Regions from separate parts of the Rossellomorea sp. RS05 genome, predicted to be linked through region 1. Evidence: riboswitches for the same ligand, from Rfam matches in the RefSeq annotation. Region 1 holds a riboswitch; the other holds the start of a gene.
The links. Region 1 has a riboswitch for glycine ahead of ABJ225_RS17190 (amino acid permease). Riboswitches for the same ligand answer to the same signal wherever they lie in the genome.
Positions count from the first base shown of each region.

Region 2: linked by a shared signal. The riboswitch ahead of gcvT (glycine cleavage system aminomethyltransferase GcvT) and the one ahead of ABJ225_RS17190 (amino acid permease) in region 1 are both predicted to bind glycine.

Region 1 is NZ_JBDKWY010000007.1:177,917-187,761, forward strand. It holds gene ABJ225_RS17155 (alkaline phosphatase) at 1-1,044, opposite strand, end outside; gene ABJ225_RS17160 (amino acid ABC transporter ATP-binding protein) at 1,349-2,074, shown strand; gene ABJ225_RS17165 (transporter substrate-binding domain-containing protein) at 2,102-2,914, shown strand; gene ABJ225_RS17170 (amino acid ABC transporter permease) at 2,983-3,624, shown strand; gene ABJ225_RS17175 (amino acid ABC transporter permease) at 3,638-4,288, shown strand; gene ABJ225_RS17180 (response regulator) at 4,294-5,193, opposite strand; gene ABJ225_RS17185 (sensor histidine kinase) at 5,190-6,347, opposite strand; gene ABJ225_RS17190 (amino acid permease) at 6,657-8,000, opposite strand; glycine riboswitch at 8,124-8,202, opposite strand; gene ABJ225_RS17195 (FTR1 family iron permease) at 8,465-9,166, shown strand; gene ABJ225_RS17200 (DUF3899 domain-containing protein) at 9,475-9,840, opposite strand.
Region 2 is NZ_JBDKWY010000001.1:1,306,851-1,316,695, reverse strand. It holds gene comGF (competence type IV pilus minor pilin ComGF) at 1-118, shown strand, start outside; gene ABJ225_RS06855 (hypothetical protein) at 108-464, shown strand; gene ABJ225_RS06850 (shikimate kinase) at 468-968, shown strand; gene ABJ225_RS06845 (YqzE family protein) at 972-1,199, shown strand; gene ABJ225_RS06840 (YqhG family protein) at 1,497-2,282, opposite strand; gene ABJ225_RS06835 (DEAD/DEAH box helicase) at 2,251-3,951, opposite strand; glycine riboswitch at 4,124-4,214, shown strand; glycine riboswitch at 4,218-4,296, shown strand; gene gcvT (glycine cleavage system aminomethyltransferase GcvT) at 4,378-5,481, shown strand; gene gcvPA (aminomethyl-transferring glycine dehydrogenase subunit GcvPA) at 5,497-6,843, shown strand; gene gcvPB (aminomethyl-transferring glycine dehydrogenase subunit GcvPB) at 6,836-8,299, shown strand; gene ABJ225_RS06815 (rhodanese-like domain-containing protein) at 8,633-9,016, opposite strand; gene ABJ225_RS06810 (lipoate--protein ligase family protein) at 9,229-9,845, shown strand, end outside.

The sequences.
Region 1 (9,845 bases):
GTAACTTGCGTTCGTGTTGACATTCCCCATGGTGATCCCGCTGTTCCCATGATCGGATACGGCAATGACCATGGTGTTACCATCTTTTTTGGCAAATTCCAGCGCTTCATTGACCGCATCATCGAATGCGAGTACATCCCCTATCATGCCGATTGGATCGTTGGCATGGGCCGCCCAGTCGACTTTGCTTCCCTCTACGAATAGGAAGAACCCTTCTTTATTCTTAGAAAGGGTGTCGATCCCTTTCTTCGTCATCTCGGCAAGCGTCGGTTCGTTTTTGCGCGTCTTCTCACGGTCGATATCATACGCCATGGCAGAAGGGGCAAATGCTCCCCAAAGCTTCTTGGAATTGGACTTCATGAGGTCTTTGCGTGTTTCTACGACGTCATAGCCTTTGGAATCGATCACATCGAGGAGATTTTCCCCATCTTTTCTACCTGCTGGAGTGAGGGATTCCTTCCCACCGCCTAGAACGACATCGATCCCTTGATACACCTGCTGTTCGGCAATGTCATTGTAGTTGCTGCGATGTGGTGCGTGAGAAGAGAAACCGGCCGGAGTGGCGTGCTGGATCTCGGATGTAGAAATGATCCCCGTGGATTTCCCTTTAAGTTTGGCTGCTTCAAGAACATTGGCCACAGGCCGTAATTGGTCCTCCTCTTTGATCTGTTCCACTCCCGGAGAACTGACCACTTTAGGAAGAAGGCCAACGACCTTATCATTGCTTTTATTCCCTGTTGCAAGAGCGGTGGCCGCGGGTGCTGAATCCGTGATCGCCGACTCTGCTGAATATGTACGGACGCCACCGATGGCGATCTCATCCATTGCAAGATCGTCGCCCTTGTACCACCTTGCAAGGGTAGTGGCCCCTGCGCTTGTCCCATCCATCACCATCATAATTACGTTGGTGGGCTCTTTCTTTTTATCCCTGGCCTCCACTTCGGATTTCCCAGATCCGGTAAAGCCCCAAGATGATAGTAGAAGTGCTGCTGCCAACGAAACACCCGTTACAGTCTTTTTTTTCTTTCCACCCATTCTTTTCATCCTCCTTGAATATCCAGAATCACTTCAATCGTAGAGGCATTGCATTAAGATCAACAAGTGAAATTGTAAGTGTTTTGTAAATGTTCAATTATTTGTTGATTCTATCTTGTACGACATTATCCCTACAACCTCTTCATACGGGACCAAACGCGGATGAAAAAAGAACGGATGAACCGTCATTCAATTTTTATTTTTAGAATATTCGTAGTTTTCTGTAGTTATCTGTAGCACGGGTTTATCATAATAGGAGGATAGTCGTAAATCGATATGATTCTTAATTTTTCAGCACCAGGAGGGAAATCAATTGATCCTTTTTCAAAATGTAAATAAACACTATGGAGACTTCCATGTACTGAAAAACATCAATCTTACCATCAATCGCGGAGAGGTGGTTGTGGTCATCGGTCCGTCCGGCTCAGGCAAGAGTACCCTGCTCCGCTGTATCAACCGGCTGGAAACCACTACCGATGGGGAACTTTTTGTCAATGATGAAGCCATTCATGATAAAAAGACCAACATCAATAAGCTGAGACGCAATATCGGGATGGTGTTCCAGCACTTCAATCTTTACCCTCATAAAAAAGTCATCGACAATATCACCCTTGCCCCTAAGAAAGTGGCAAAGGTGACGGATGAAGAAGCAAAGGCAACCGCCATGAAGTACCTCGAAAAGGTGGGTATTCCGGATAAGGCAAATTCATTCCCGTCCCAGCTCTCCGGAGGTCAGCAGCAAAGGGTGGCCATCGCCAGGGGACTTGCCATGAAACCTACCGTCATGCTGTTCGATGAACCGACGTCTGCTCTGGATCCCGAGATGATCGGGGAAGTACTGGATGTCATGAAGACCCTTGCGAAAGAAGGGATGACCATGGTCGTCGTCACGCATGAGATGGGGTTTGCCAAGGAAGTCGCAGATCGCATCATCTTCATGGATGAGGGTCAAATCGTGGAAGAAGCAACACCGGCTGAATTCTTCTCCAATCCGAGGGAAGAACGTACCCGCACATTCCTCAGCCGTTTATTGCACTAATATACATGGACAAGAAAGGGGTTCAAAATGATGAAAAAGAAATTAGGTTTAGGCTTGTTGGCACTCGTTCTCCTCTTCACCTTGGCAGCCTGCGGAGGCGGGGACAAAACGTCAGGTGACAAAAAGCAATCGGCCCTCGAAGCCATTAAAGAGAGAGATAAGTTCGTAGTCGGCGTAAAGTATGATACCAAGCTATTCGGTCTTCAAGATCCGTCTTCTAAAGAAGTAGAAGGATTCGACATCGACATTGCTAAAGCCATCGCAAAGGATATCCTCGGTGATGAAAGCAAAATCGAGCTGGTCGAAGTAACATCCAAAACCCGTATCCCAATGCTGAATAAAGGGGATATCGATGCCATCGTCGCTACGATGACAATTACAGAAGAACGTAAAAAAGAAGTCGGATTCTCTGATGTCTACTTCGAAGCAGGACAATCACTCCTTGTGAAAAAAGGAAGTAAGATCCAAAGCATCGATGATGTCAAAAAAGGCGTGAAGGTCCTTGCCGTTAAAGGATCAACATCCGCCATCAACATCCGTGAAAAAGCACCTGATGCAGAAGTACTGGAATTCGAAAACTATCAAGAAGCCTTCCTTGCATTGAAATCCGGACAAGGTGACACACTGACAACGGATAACGCCATTCTTTACGGTATGGAGCAACAAGATGCGGACTATGAAGTAGTCGGGGACATCTTCACGGATGAGCCTTACGGAATTGCCGTGAAAAAGGGCGATGATGAACTGGCAAAAGAAATCAATAAAGTGTTAGAAAACCTGAAGGACAACGGGGAGTATGACAAAATCTACGAGAAGTGGATCGGTAAAAAACCGAACTGATCATATGCCTGGAAGGATAAGCGGGTCCTACCCCTTATCCTTCTACTTTAAAATGGGAGGAACCTATCGTGATTAACTTTACCATTCTAGTAGACTACTGGGATATGTTCTTTGAAGGATTCCGGAATACCCTCTTAGCCAGCTTGGTCGCACTTGCAGGAAGTTTTCTCCTCGGTACGATCATCGCGGTCTTTCGAATCGCCCCCATCAAACCATTAAACTGGTTCGGTGCAGCCTATGTCGAATTCATTCGCAATATTCCCCTGCTATTAATCGTCTTCCTATTTTATTATGGATTCCGTTTTGGAGGATTTGCCGCTGGAACGATGGGACTGATCATCTATACTGCCTCATTCATTGCAGAGGCCATACGGGCTGGTATTCTATCCATTCCGAAAGGCCAGACGGAGGCCGCACGTTCATCTGGTCTTACCTATTTCCAGACAATGCGCCTGATTATTCTGCCACAGGCGATCAAGGTCGTCATACCTCCACTTGGCAACCAATCATTGAACCTGGTCAAGAACTCATCCATCCTCGGCGTCGTCGCCGGATTGGACCTGATGTATTATGCCGATCTGGTCAGCCTGCATACATATGTCGTATTCAGCGTGTACATTATCGTTGCCTTATTCTATCTTGTCATCACCATACCGCTCAGCTTCGCTGTCGAGTACCTAGAACGCCGTATGTCGGCCAGTCATCAATAAGGAGGGAACATTCATGGATTTCATAGGTGCCTATTCTGCAGATAACGTGTCCTTCTTATTATCCGGATTCCTGATGACCCTGAGGGTGGCTGCCATTGCCATCGTCCTCAGTTTCACACTCGGGACGCTCATTGCCATAATACGGTATGCCAAAGTACCCGTCCTTTCACAGATTTTAGCTTTCGTGGTCAATATCATCCGGAACCTACCGCTGCTGCTGATCATCTTCTTCATGAAGTTCGCTCTGCCTGAAGTGGGCATCGATCTGGACACGATCACCGCTGCCATCGCAGGATTGACGATCTTCGAAGCCGCCCTGATTTCCGAGTTGGTACGGAGCGGTCTCAATTCCATTGATAAAGGGCAGATTGAAGCGGCACGATCATCAGGTCTGAACTATGTCCAAACCCTTCGCCTGATCGTGCTGCCCCAAGCTTTGCAGCGCATGGTTCCACCGACGGTCAGTCAGTTCATCGCCCTGTTGAAGGACACATCTCTGGCTGTCGTTATTTCCCTGCCGGAGCTGATGCACCATGCACGTATCATCAATGGGGGCAACCAGGATTACGTCATCCCGATCTTCATCCTCGTCGCACTCATGTACTTCACGGTGAATTATCTCTTGTCCCTGTCTGCCAAGCGGTTCGAAGCCAAGCACACGTAAAGGACTCACCTCTTTACGCTTTCCAGCCCTTCGGCTACCTCCAGATATAAGACCTGGAAGAATTTCTTGACGTTGACCTTTGCCTGACTTTCTTCCATTCCTTCTTCAAGCTCCCTCATCTTCCGTCTCACATCTTCAAAGTCGAAGAAGAGGGGGGCATAGCGTTCAAAGGTAGGGTGTGTATAATCGGTGAGACCGATGGAGGCCATATTTTTCAAGGCCGTACACACCGCCCTGCGAATGCGCTGTTCCACCGCCTTAGTTTCTTTTTTCACTTCGTCCTCCGTTACTTTGATCCGCTTCGCAATCATCTCGTACAATCTCCTCAACGGCGGCAGTTCAATCAAATCATCATCCTTCATGAGAATATCCAATGCAATTAGCAAATCACGGCTTCCTTTCTCAGACATGATCCCCATCTCCTTCAGGATCTTAGAAACCGAATCTTTTATGGATGGTTTCTCTGTCTTGGTTACCTGTTGCAGCATCCCGATGCCTGCCAATGACTTTCGGATTTCGATGATGGAGCTGTTCAGATTCATCTGCATCGTCACACGTTTCAGAACGGCTTCCACCTCAACGGAATTAATAGGCTTATGGATGAAAAACTCAATGCCTTCCTGATAGGCTTCTCCCACCATCCCTTTATTGTTGATCTGTGAGATCATGACGAATTTGCCATGGTAGCCTCTTTCTTTCAGGATCCTGATCATTTCGATTCCATCAAGCTCGGGCATCAATAAATCGATCAGTACGACATCTGGCAGTTCTTCCAATATGAGCTCGATAGCCTTCTCTCCACCTGCCGCACTCCCGATGATTCTCCCCAACCCCCCTTGTTCAATGATTGATTCCACCATCCGACGGTTAGCTGCATTATCATCTACAATACAATACGAAATCATGCATATTCTCCCCCGTTCAGTAAAGTCTGCTTCGGTATCTTCAAGGTGAATGTCGTTCCTTCTTTTTCTATTGAGCGGACATCCATCTTACCATCCAGAGACTCCAGTATATTTTTCACATGGGACAGACCTATGCCTGTCGCCGCGACTCCTTCCTGATTGAACTTTGTTGTGAAGCCAGGTTCACAGATGAAATCCATTTCATCCTCTCTGATCCCTCCGCCTGAATCCGTTACGATGAAGACGGTGAGTGCCCCTTCATCCAGTATTTCTACTTTCACCGTGCCTTCTGAAGGAATGGCCTCCACTCCGTTTGCCACAAGGTTGTTCAGGACAGTCAACAGAGCAAGATGCCGGTTCGTCCTATATTCCTGCCCCTTACTCTCAAAGATAAAGATGATGTTTTTCCCCAACCATCGACTGTATTGCTCATTCGCCTTCTTCACGAAATCCATGATTTCCACCATGCCCATTGAAGCACCGATCTCCGTCTCACCATTCAGCTTCTTCAAACCGGCCATGATGCGCTGGGCATCCTTCTTCAATTCATGCGTTTCTTCCGCCATCTCAAGTGCCTTGGCGCTCGAAAGGTTTAGCCCTTCCGCTTTCAGCTCCTTGTAAAATCGATAGCTATTCAGCGTTAATTCTTCTATGGAATCAATCATTTTATTCATATAAAAACTCTCACTGTACAAACTTGATCCCACTGTGAGCATCTTCTCATACCGGAGCTGCTGTTCTTGATGAAGCGCCCTGAGCTGATGAAGAATGATATTGGCGTAGAGACCAATCACAAAAAACACGCGTATCACCGCAACAAGCACAAGCATGGACCACTCCGTCCATAGGAGCGGCGTCGTCTCCATCAGCCACTTTCTTAACCCGATTTCCACCACATTCGATGCTACATCGATCCCGACCACCGACACACCGAGGATCAACAGCTTTGACTTGATCCAGTCCAATGGGATCAAACTCAACCCTATAGCAAAGGTAATGTAATAGAACATCGCGGGAATATGTATCAACAAGGCGTCAAAAAATGTTCCTGGGTCCGCAATAAACATATGGCTGGTTAGCGTCCTGAATACCGCTACCATGATCCCGGTGACGATTCCCGTCCTCACCATGGGCACGTGGTTCATAAGGATCATCAACAAAAAAAAACAATGCTGCCTAATCCAAATCTGAACTCCCATCCAAAAGGGGAAATCCTCAGTTCCCCTGATAATGCCGTAGCAACGGCAATGAACAAAACTTGCACCCCTATGTACTTCCTTACAAAATCAACCACATCTTTCTACCCCTTCTGCAGATCTGATTATATAGTTATATTAGCATTTTCTTACATAGACATACAGATAGTTTTAAGAACTATCTGAATAATCAAAGGTTAATACTATTATTATATAAGAATAAACAGGAAAAAAGAGACAACCTTGTCAGATTGTCTCTCGATCATTCTACGCTTTTTTTGACCGTTTACCGTAGAGGAAGAACAGCATGATAAACCATAGTGGAGTCAGGAGAAGTGCCGGCCTTGTTTCGTCTGCGAAAAACATGATGACAAGAATGCCGGCGAACAGCAGTAGTACAAGATAATTCACCAGCGGGGTGAACGGTGCTTTGAAGCTCGACTTCTCATGGAGATCAGGACGCTTCCTTCGGTACAAAATATGACACACGAGAATGATGCCCCACACCCAGATGAAGCAGATGGCACTGATCGTCGTGACGATCCCAAAGGCTTGATCTGGGATGAGCTTGCTGAGCAACGCACCGACCGATACGACCACCGTGGAGACCAATAGGGCAGAACTGGGAACATGGTTCCGGTTTAATCTTCCCAGTCTGGCTGGCGCCTGTTTTCCTTTACTAAGATTGAAGAGGATCCGGCTCGTAGAGAACATCCCGCTGTTGCAGGCGGACGCCGCCGATGTCAGAACCACGAAGTTGATGATCCCGGCAGCCCAGGGTACCCCGATCAGACCGAATGTTTTCACAAACGGACTCTCTGCTGCAGTCAGCTCCATCCAAGGGTTGATACACAGCAGGACGATGATGGCCCCTACGTAAAAGAATAGGATCCTCAGGGGAATCTTATTGATGGCAGACGGAATATTCTTCTGCGGATTGGACGTTTCCGCCGCCGATACCCCGATAAGTTCCACACCTACATAGGCAAAGATCACCATCTGAAGGGAGAGAAGGAAACCACTCATCCCATTGGGGAAGAAGCCACCATTCTCCCACAGGTTCGTCACGGTCACCGGTCCTGCATCCGTATTGAACCCGACGACAAGTAGGACCACGCCCACTGCAATGAGGGCAAGGATCGTAATGACCTTGATCAGGGCGAACCAAAATTCCAGTTCACCGAACAGCTTGACCGTCAGAAGATTGAACCCAAGAAGAATGACCAGACAGATCACGGCCGGAATCCACTGGGGAATGTCAAACCAATAATTCACATACACCCCGACGGCGATCACATCGGCCATTGCCGTCATGATCCAGCAGAACCAATACGTCCAGCCCGTGACAAACGAAGCCCATGACCCGAGATAGTCCTCCGCTATATCGGTGATGGATTGATACCCTGCTTTCGAAAGCAATAGCTCGCCGAGTGCCCTCATGACGAAAAACAGGGCGATCCCAACGAGTAAATACGCAAAGATGATGGAAGGACCCGCCGATTGTATCGCCTTACCGGACCCAAGGAACAGCCCGGTCCCGATCGTACCCCCGATCGCAATCAGCTGTACATGGCGATTGGAAAGATCCCTCTTTAACTCTTGTTGTGCCAAAACAAACTCCTCCTCAACATGTTCCACGTGAAACGAAAATAAAAAAAGAGATTGGAATCATCCAATCTCTGAGTCGAAAAGAATATCAAATATAGATCTCCCCTCGTTCGGAAAATCCATACCCGGTACCCTTCTGTCCTTTTGCCTGAGATTGTGAACCCTTCGGCGCCGCTTGAATAGCGGTCTCTCCAGAAGCTGCTCCTGCTGTAGTGTGACCCACAGCGATCGTAGCTTGATAGTATTATGTTTGAATAGTTATATATTGTAGACCCGTTGAATGGATTTGTCAAAGGAAGATCCTCCTTGTGCAGAAGCCACGCAACTGATTCCTCCAGATGCTGTCAGTCACTTGATTGAGCTCTCAAAATCGACCAAATCTTTTTTTATTTTTAGCATTGACACTGATAATCATTCTCATTATTATAAAGTTTAGCAACGCACTCATACCATACGGAGGAATACATATGTTGGATTCGCTTTTTCTTTCATTTCGTGAAGGCCTGGAAGCGGCCTTGATCATCGGCATTATTTTGGCAACGCTCTCACAACTGAACCGTAAGCATCTTGCCAAGGTTGTCGGGTTTGGTACCATTACAGGTGTCATCGGCAGTTTGATCCTGGGCTGGGGTCTATTCACGTTTGCACAAAGCATTTCCCATGAAGCAGAAGAAATCATGGAGGCCGTCATGAGGATCGTGGCCGCAGGCTTGATTGCCTACTTCATCCTTTGGCTCCACCGCAATCAGCAGGTAGCAGGCAAAATCAAAGGGCAAACGGAGAAGTCTTCTACATCCAAAATCGGCTTATTCTTATTGGCCTTCCTGTCCGTCATCCGCGAAGGCATGGAGCTTATGGTATTCAACATGACCAAGATCTCAGAAAGCGCCGGTACCGTGGCTCTCGGTAGCATCATCGGAATCGTAGCGGCTGCACTCGTTGCCTATGTGATCTTCAAGACGACGATCAAGCTTAACCTTTCACTGATTTTCAAAGCACTGGGCCTCATCCTCGTCTTCCTTGGCGGAGAAATGTTTGCCGAAGGAATTGTAGAGCTTCTGGAAACGCACTCTGAAGCGGTGGAAATCCTATTCTTGGCCGTCTTCATCGTGCCGGCATTGTTTATCCTCCTGAAGGATGATGTAGCGAGATTCAGACGAGCGGCATAATCAAAAGGCTGGGACAAACGTGTTTCAGTCATAATAAAACCCGAATTCAATTGCCTACGATAAGGCAAATGAATTCGGGTTTTTACTTTGTTTCATGAACATGACTATTTAATCGTTTCTAGCGGTTGATTGGAGTGCAAGACGAAGACTCCTGCGGGAAGTGTAGCTGATGTGAGACAGCCTGCCGAGGAGGCTCACGGGCTACCCGCGGAAAGCGTAGTCTTGCACGGAAATCATGAGCGGTATGTTATTACACAATACCATTTGCTGCTTCACCACAACCTTTTATTCCCAGACGCGATGAGGGGTCAGATGATCAGTATTCCAACCGAAATCAGAATGGAGCAAGCCCCCATGATGAATGTACTCTGGGTGATCCGCGTGGAAAGAGTGGATTTGAAAGCCTGGAAATCATGATCTCTCTTGATCATGTCATCCGTTCGCTCCATGGATCGCGACCTCCTGATCATCCGCTCTCCAATGATCTTAAACCCCGCCACGACAGGTGTCAGGAACCCTGTCTTCATGATCAACGAGCTGACACCCAGGATCAAAAGGCAGAGACCGATCAGAAATGCAGCGTCGGCTAAATCAGCTTTGGATCCAAGCTTCAACCCGATAGCAGCCACCCATCCGGAAACGGTGACCATCGCAAGACCCATCTTCCATTTCATCAAGA
Region 2 (9,845 bases), on a different contig from region 1:
GGTCCTTCAGAAGCTTTCTTTGGTCAGTTTCCACGCAATAGACGGTGGAGTCAGGATAGAGGGGGTATTTCTTGATGGGAAGAAGCTTGAAGGCGAGTTCTTTTACTATGGGGAATGAGAAAGGGTTCATCCTGCCTTTCACGTTGATGTTCCTGTCTGTCATCTTGACCGTGGCTGTCGCTTCAAAAGATCTATACGTGAGTAAATACCGCTACCTGACCAATATGCAAAACGTGTACGAGAGAAAAATCAGCTTGTACCAGACCGTGCTTTATGAAATGGAAGCTGGCAGCGGTGTCGATGGACTCCGTAAGGGAAGTTTCGGCACGATGAGCGTGGACTACCTGGAGGGGTCTGGTGACCTCCAGCAAATCGAAGTGAGATTGAATCAGCCTGGTGAGGTTTTTCTTCCGGTCGCAGTCGTGTATAATAAGGACACAAAAAAGATAGTGGATTGGAAGTAGATTATGGAATCAATTGTGCTAATCGGATTTATGGGAGTAGGAAAAACGACAATCGGACATATTCTCTCAGAGAAGGTCGGCCTTCATGTCGTGGACATGGACGAATACATTGTCGAGCAAGAGGGGATGCCGATCCGCAAAATTTTCGAGCGTTTCGGCGAAGGATATTTCCGTGATCTCGAAACGGCCGTCCTGGCAAAGCTCTTGAAGGAAGCGTGCATCATCACAACGGGAGGAGGGATCGTCGAGAGGAAGGAGAACCGCACTCTGCTTGGCGAAAGCGGATGCGTGATCCATCTATCCGCTCCGTTCGAGAGCCTGTGGGAGCGGCTTGAAGGAGATCCCGACAGACCCCTTGCACAAAATCCCCGTCATGAAGTGGAGAGTCTGTTCAGTCGTCGCATTCCCCTATATGAGGAAGCGAGGACCCATGAGGTGGACACCGGCGGAAAAGATGAAGAGGCGGTCACACGCGAGATCCTCTCCCTCCTCGGCAGGAATTAAAGCATGGAAACCTGGGCATACTGGATGGGTGAAGGTGGTGGCAGGATGTCTGTAAATGACTACGTCAAATTCTTGACCCAGACCGTGGTTCAGCATTATAACAAATCACCCCAGGAGCGGAAAACAATCAGGAAGCAGCGCAAGACCCGGAAGGAACCATTCCTGTATCGATGGTTCGGCATCATCCCATATGCGGTCGGGCTGTTTTTCAAAAAAAATAGGAATCAATAAAAAATGGCTGAGACAAACATGTTCTAGTCATAGTAAAACCCGAATTCATTTGCTGATGATCAGGCAAAATAATTCGGGTTTTTACTTTGTTTCATTACGCTTATATTGTTTCCTGCGGTTGAGTGCAAGACGAAGGATCCGGCGGGAAAAGTGGCCCCCGGCAGGCTTGCGAGGCTCACGAGCTACCCGTGGAAAGCGAAGTCTTGCACGGAAATCATCAAGGTTATTAGGAATCAGCCCTACTATTGTTTGTTATTACATGGTCCTTTTTTCTTTTTGACCTAATCTCTTTAGGTGTCACTGATGAAGGTAGAAGATCCCCCCATTGATGATTTCGATCTCGATCTTCGGTTCATATTGATACTTAAGGGCGGCTTGTTCAAGGAAGTAGGATTCGGGCTTGTCTTCGACCTCTTTATAAAAGTGGTCCAGTAGCTCCCGGTCTTCCTTCCATGAGGCAAGGGCTGATTCTGCCCATTCCGTCGACTCCCGGCTGATTTCATCCCGCAGTTGCTGTTGGATGCGTCCGATCCCGCTTTTGGGGCGGATGATCGGGGTCAGGGTGAAGCAGAGATCCGGTATCTTCGGCGTCAGCTTGAGGGTGAGGAGTTCATCGTGAAATCCTTCCTTCATCATGCCGTTGATCAGATTGAGGCCGATGCTGCGGAACGTATCCTTCTTGCGATTCGATTGATAGGAGATTTTGACGTTCATGCCGAGCCACGGATGAAGCGGGATTTGTTGCTGGCCATACCCTGCACGGTCCTCATAGAGCCGGGTGTATCCTGCCAGACTCCGGGTGGAACGGAAGATCTGGTGCAGTCGGGGTGAACCGAAATGGATGACCTCCCCCTGTAGTCCTTCCGGCGCCTTTTCCTGATCGGTGATGAGGTTTAGTGCCATGGGATTCGGTTCCCCGCCGGTCTTTTCGAGATAATGCCAGTAGAATGGGCGATTCATGAGCTCTTTATCCATCTCGATCGTGAGCTGAACGGTCATATAGCCATCACCGCTTGCCTTCAGCTCACACCCGTTCGCGTGAAAATACCGCTCAAGAAATCGATGTATTTCGTGCTGCTGCATCGGCCTTCTCCTCCTTCATCTGTTCTGCAAATTGAATCATGCTCGTCAAATTTTCCATTTTGATCTTCATTTCACCCTCGGTTCTTGAGGAAGCGAAGATATCCGTCATGTGATCTTCAAACTCTTTGAAATCGAGTCGGGTCAGGATGTCATCAAGTTCGCCGATCACCCGCTCGAACAGGTTGATTTTTTCATAAAGCAGGGTGAGGATATGTTCTTCCACGGTGCCTTTCGTGGCGAAATTGTAAATATGAACATCCTCGGTCTGTCCCAGGCGGTGCACCCGTCCAATCCGCTGCTCGAGTCTCATGGGATTCCACGGAAGGTCGAAATTGATGACGTGATGACAGAATTGAAGGTTGATCCCTTCCCCGCCGGCTTCCGTGGCGATGAGGACCTGGGCGTGATTTTGGAACAGTTGTCTCATCCAGTCCTTTTTTCCTCGCTTGAACCCGCCCCTGAAAGGGACCGACGTGATGTCGTGCTGCTTCAGGAACCATTGAAGGTACATCTGGGTAGCACGGTATTCCGTGAAGATGATCACCTTGTCGTCGATGGATTGGATCAGCTCCAGGGCTTTCTTTGCCTTGGAGTTGACTGAGACATTCTCCACCTTTTGCATGAGGGTTCCGATCACCTGCTTGAACCCTTCTGAAGGATCCTCTTTTTTGGCTAGCATATTCTTCAACGTAAAGTACACCGCTTCTCGGCTGGAGCATGCTTCCCGCTGCAGGGTGAGGAGGGAGAAGGAGCTGGATGCGGCCCAGTCATCGTAGCGGCCGCGCAGAAGATCGAAGCTGTCGTATAGGTCCCTCTCTCCCTGTGAGAAGTCGATCAGGACCGTTTTTACATGGCGCTTCGTCCATTCGATACCCGTGTCATTCCTTCGGTTCCTGATCATCACCTTGTTGGTCAGGTTCTTCAGATGGTCGTCATCCTCAAGTGACCGATCCCCATTTTTATACCGTTCTGTAAAGCCCGATTCGCTTCCAAGGTGCCCGGGCTTCAGGAGGGAAACAAGATGGAAGATTTCCTCGATTCGGTTCTGGATGGGAGTGGCCGTCAGAAGAAGGCAGAATTTTTTCTTCAGGTTCTGCACAAATTCATAGTTTTTCGTTTTGTGATTCTTCAGTTTGTGAGCCTCATCGATGATGACGAGATCATAATCCTGTTCATACACCTTTTCCCGGTGAGGGCTTCTTTTGGCCGTATCCATGGAAGAAACAACGATATCACACTGGTCCCAGACGTAACTTTTCCTCTGGGGGACGGCAGGGATGAAGAATTTCGTATTCAACTCATAGCACCACTGAGATACCAGGGACGCCGGCACGAGGATGAGCACCTTCTTCACCAGTCCACGGATCATGTATTCCTTCAACACAAGCCCCGCTTCAATTGTTTTCCCGAGTCCGACCTCATCTGCAAGGATCGCTTTTCCGTTCATGGTCTCCACCACCTGCCTCGCAGCTTCGAGCTGATGGGGGAGGGGAGTGACATTTGCCAAATGTTTCGGTGCCTGCAGCCCCTCAAAGTTCGGAATTGCGAGATGGTGCTCGAATTCGACGGCGAGTTTGTAGAGGTCGAAACTTCCCCATGGCCCGTCATTTGTGATAAGACTATCAAGATTTTCTCCCCATCCCTCATCGAATATGATATCTACATTCATATAAAAACAACTCCTTTTTTTCTGCAAAAATTGATTGCCCGGAACAATTGATTAATGGTAGGATGAAAATAGATTTACAATCTTACAAAAATGATCTAAATCCGAACATTAGCATCTGCTGCATTTCTTTTATATCTTTAGTATGACCAAATATTGCAAGGAATATTGGCGAATGATGACAAGGGGAGAGACTGCAGTCTGCAGCGCCGAAGGAGCAAGCATCACGATGTGAATCTCTCAGGCAAAAAGACTCTTGTCGGACGCAACTCTGGAGAGCGTCCCGGATGGGGACCACCAAAGGGGAAAGCCGTATGAATCGGTAAACTTTCAGGTGCCAGGACAGAGAAGCCCACTTATTGAAAAGGGGCTTCTCTGTCCTTTTTTCATGCAAAAGAATGCAGTGTAACCACTAAAGGGGGAATCGCCATGTCAGAACTGAAGCAAACGCCTTTACACGATCTTTACCGCGAGTATGGAGGAAAGACGATCGATTTTGGAGGATGGGCCTTGCCCGTACAATTCTCGGGGATCAAAGATGAGCATGAAGCCGTAAGGAGCCGTGCAGGTCTTTTCGATGTCTCCCATATGGGAGAGATCACGGTGAAAGGGGAGGGTGCCCTTGAGTACCTTCAACGGATGATGACTAATGATCTGTCCAAATTGAAGGACGGAGGCGCTCAGTACACCGCCATGTGCTACGAAGACGGAGGGACGGTCGATGACCTTCTCGTCTATAAACGGAAAGATCACGATTATCTCCTTGTGGTCAACGCATCCAATATCGAGAAAGATTACGAATGGCTCATCCATCATGCAACCGAAGGGGTCGAGCTGACGAATCGTTCAGGCGAAATCGCCCAGCTTGCCATTCAGGGTCCGCTGGCGGAGAAGATCCTCCAGAAGCTAACCGATACAGATCTCGGCAGCATCGGGTTCTTCAAGTTCCAGGATGAGGTCATGATCAACGGTCACGAAGCGCTCGTATCAAGAACAGGTTACACAGGGGAAGACGGGTTTGAAATTTATTGTGCATCGGATTCCGCCCCGGCTCTGTGGAAGGAAATCCTTCAGGCGGGTGAAGAGGAAAGAATCGTACCTTGCGGCCTTGGTGCCCGAGACACTTTGCGATTCGAAGCGAATCTCGCACTCTATGGACAGGAGTTGTCGAAGACAATCACGCCCATCGAAGCGGGAATTGGTTTTGCGGTGAAGGTGAATAAAGACATCCCGTTCATCGGCCAGGAAGTCCTTCGCAAACAAAAGGAAGAAGGGGCACCTCGTAAACTGGTCGGGATCGAAATGATCGACCGCGGCATCCCTCGTCATGGATACAGTGTATTTTCAGGGGAAGAGCTGATCGGGGAGGTCACAACCGGTACCCAGTCGCCGACACTGAAGAAGAATATCGGTCTTGCACTTATCAAGAAGGAATTTGCCGAGCCCGGTACTGAAGTGATCGTGGAGATCCGGAGTAAACAATTGAAAGCCGTTGTAGTGAAAACACCATTCTATAAGAGAACTGGCAAATAGGGAGGACTGACGTTCATGAAGCATCGTTATTTACCGATGACAGATCAGGATCAAAGAGAAATGTTGGACAGCATTGGAGTCGACAGCGTCGATGCCCTTTTTGAAGATATTCCGGAAGAAGTCCGCTTTAAAGGCGACTATAACATTAAAAAAGCGAAATCCGAGACGGAACTCGTCAAGGAACTGAGTGCTCTGGCAGCTAAAAATGCCGATCTCAGAAGTCATGCAAGCTTCCTGGGAGCGGGAGTATATGACCATTACATGCCGATCATCGTGGATCATGTTTTATCACGTTCTGAATTTTATACGGCCTATACGCCGTACCAACCGGAGATTTCACAGGGCGAACTCCAGGCGATTTTCGAGTTTCAGACGATGATCTGCGAGCTGACTGGAATGGATGTAGCGAACTCTTCCATGTATGACGGTGGTACATCCCTTGCTGAAGCCGCCATGCTTTCAGCCGGTCAGACACGTCGCAAGAAGGTACTCGTATCAGCGGCGGTTCATCCTGAATCCAAAGATGTCCTGCGCTCTTATGCGAAAGGTCAGTATATCGACGTTGTAGAAGTTCCCCATAAGGATGGGGTGACAGATCTTGAAGCGATCGAGAACCTCATCGGTGACGACGTGGCAGCTGTGATTGTTCAATATCCGAACTTCTTCGGACGTATCGAGGATCTTCAGGCGATTGAAGCCATCACCCATGGGTCAAAAGCGATGTTTGTCGTCTCTTCCAACCCCCTTGCACTCGGCGCACTCACACCACCGGGCAAATTCGGTGCCGATATCGTCATCGGGGATGCGCAGCCATTCGGAATTCCGAGTGCATTCGGCGGACCGCACTGCGGCTATTTCGCCGTCAGCAAGAAGCTTATGCGGAAGGTACCGGGCCGCCTTGTCGGCCAAACGGTGGATGAAGACGGTGTCCGCGGATTCGTCCTGACCCTTCAGGCAAGGGAACAGCATATCCGCCGTGATAAAGCGACGTCCAATATTTGTTCGAACCAGGCACTGAATGCCCTGGCTGCTTCCGTTGCCATGACGGCACTCGGGAAGCAAGGGGTAAAAGAGATGGCAATCCAGAATATCCAAAAAGCTCACTATGCAAAAAATGCCATGAAGTCTGCTGGACTCGAATTGGCATTCGAAGGACCTTCCTTCAATGAATTCGTCGTCAAAGTGAAGGCGCCGGTCAGGGATCTCAATCTACATCTTATCCAAAAAGGGATGATCGGGGGATATGATCTCGGTCTTACGGACGAAACGCTCGCCAACCATATGCTCGTTGCCGTCACGGAACTTCGCAGCAAAGAAGAAATCGATGCATTTGCTAAAGAATTGGGGGATTATCATGCATAAGAAGGATCAGCCTCTTATTTTCGAACTCACTAAAGAAGGACGCGTAGGATACAGCCTTCCTGAACTGGATGTTCCGGCGGCAGATCTATCCGATCTGATTCCGGCAGAATTCATCCGCACAGAGGAAGCCAATCTTCCTGAAGTGTCCGAGCTTGATATCATGCGTCATTACACGGCTCTTTCCAAACGCAACCACGGAGTCGACTCAGGCTTCTATCCGCTAGGGTCATGTACGATGAAATACAATCCGAAGGTGAACGAATATGTGGCGCGCCTCAATGGATTTGCCCATATCAATCCGCTTCAGGAGCCTGAAAGTGTACAAGGAGCACTCGGTCTCATGTACGACCTCCAAGAACACTTGAAAGAAATCACCGGGATGGATGAAGTGACCCTCCAGCCCGCTGCAGGAGCTCATGGGGAATGGACCGGGCTTATGATGATCCGCGCCTTCCACGAAGCGAATGGCGATACCCAGCGTACAAAGGTCATCGTTCCCGACTCTGCCCACGGGACCAACCCGGCGAGCGCGACGGTTGCAGGTTTTGAGACAGTTACGGTCAAGTCCAACGAAGACGGCCTCGTTGACCTCGAAGATCTGAAGCGAGTGGTGGGAGACGATACGGCTGCCTTGATGCTCACGAACCCGAACACCCTAGGGCTTTTTGAAGAGAATATCCTGGAGATGGCTTCCATCATCCACGGTGCTGGTGGCAAGCTCTATTACGACGGTGCGAACCTCAATGCTGTCCTCTCAAAAGCAAGACCGGGAGATATGGGCTTTGATGTCGTCCACCTTAACCTTCATAAAACGTTCACCGGTCCCCATGGGGGAGGAGGTCCCGGAAGCGGTCCTGTCGGAGTGAAGGAAGATTTGATTCCTTATCTTCCAAAGCCGATCCTCGTTAAAAAGGGAGAAGACTTTGTATTCGATTATGACCGACCTGAAAGTATCGGAAGAGTGAAACCATACTACGGGAACTTCGGGATCAATGTCCGTGCCTATACGTATATTAGGACGATGGGACCTGATGGTCTGCGCGCCGTGACGGAGAATGCCGTACTGAACGCCAACTATATGATGAGAAGGCTTGCTCCTCACTTCGACCTTCCGTATGATCGTCATTGCAAGCATGAGTTTGTGATTTCTGGAAAACGTCAGAAGAAATTAGGGGTGCGTACCCTTGATATCGCGAAGCGCCTCCTCGACTTCGGCTATCATCCACCTACCATCTACTTCCCATTGAATGTAGAAGAGTGCATGATGATCGAACCTACGGAAACCGAGTCGAAGGAAACCCTTGATTCATTCATCGATGCTATGATCCAGATCGCGAAGGAAGCGGAAGAAAATCCGGAAATCGTCCAGGAAGCTCCTCACACGACGGTTGTGAAACGCATGGATGAAACCTTGGCGGCACGAAAACCCGTCCTTCGATACCAGAAAGAAGTTTAATGCAAGAAAAGAGAAAAAGGTTGGACTAAACGAAAAAAGTACCAAATAAACAAATACTACTAGTGTAGGTTCTCAATACCGCTCATGATTTCCGTGCAAGACTATGCTTTCGGCGAGTAGCCCGTGAGCCTCCTCGGCTACTCTTCCCGTTGGAGTCTACGTCTTGGACGCCAATCAACCGCTAGGACCAATGAAATAAACATTATGAACAAATTAAAAACCCGAATTCATTGGCAAATGAATTCGGGTTTTACTATGACTGAAACACTTTTGTCCCAGCCTCGTTTCTAAACGAAAAAAGCCTCCGGTACCCTGATGGGCACCCGGAAGGCTTTATTTTTTGTGCTTGATTTTCCCGGTCCACTTTTTGAATCCACCTTTTAATTGGTGGAGGTCACGGTAGCCGAGACGACGGAGCATTTGAGCCGCCCTGCCGCTTCTCATGCCGCTTTGGCAGTAAAGGTAGACGGGCTGGTCTTTACGGATCTCTTTTTGTCTCATTTTCAGTTGAGAAAGTGGAATGTTTCTGGCGCCAAGAATATGACCGTTGTTATATTCATTGGTTTCGCGGACATCGATCAGCTGGGCTTTACGGTAGCCTGCGCGAAACTCTTCCTCTGAGAGTGTGTTGATGATTCTTTTTTGATTGAAATATGTAATGAGTGAATACGCTGCGATTGCACCGATTACAATCAATAGGATATATAAAGCTTCCATCCATTCATGCTCCTTTCTACAAATGCGCTATCTACTATTATATTCATGATGGCAAACATAATCAAAAGATTTTTGAAATAAAGTTCAAACACTTTCCAATCGGTTTCCCTTTGTTTTTTATCGGGTATTTGATAGACTAAGTAACGGATTAGAACGGTCTGACATTTGTGACCGATACATAATACTGCGAACATAAGAATGAGGTATGCATAATGGAAAAGGAAATATGGAGATTCATCGATTCCGGTCACTGCTCCCCTTCTTTCAATATGGCATTGGATGAAGCGCTCCTTGACTGGCACAGCGAAGGGAAGATCCCTCCCACGATCCGATTCTATGGCTGGGACCCGGCGACCCTCTCAATCGGATACTTCCAAAAGGTAGAGAAAGAGATCAACATGGAAAATGTGAAAAAGCATAATCTGGGCTTTGTGAGAAGACCTACAGGAGGCAGGGGCGTCCTTCATGAGCACGAACTTACCTACAGCGTCATCGTCTCCGAAGATCACCCAGATATGCCAAAGACGGTAACGGAAGCGTACCGCGTCATTTCCGAAGGAATATTGCAAGGGTTCCGGGCCCTCGGTCTGGAAGCATATTTTGCCGTGCCGAAAACGGCGGAGGAGCGGGAAGGATTGAAGAATCCGCGCTCAGCCGTCTGCTTTGATGCGCCAAGCTGGTATGAGCTCGTGGTGGAAGGCCGTAAAGTGGCAGGCAGTGCCCAGACACGACAGAAGGGTGTCATCCTCCAACACGGATCCATCCTCCTTGACCTGGACGAAGACAAGCTCTTCAGCCTCTTCAACTATCCGAATGATCGTGTGAAAGA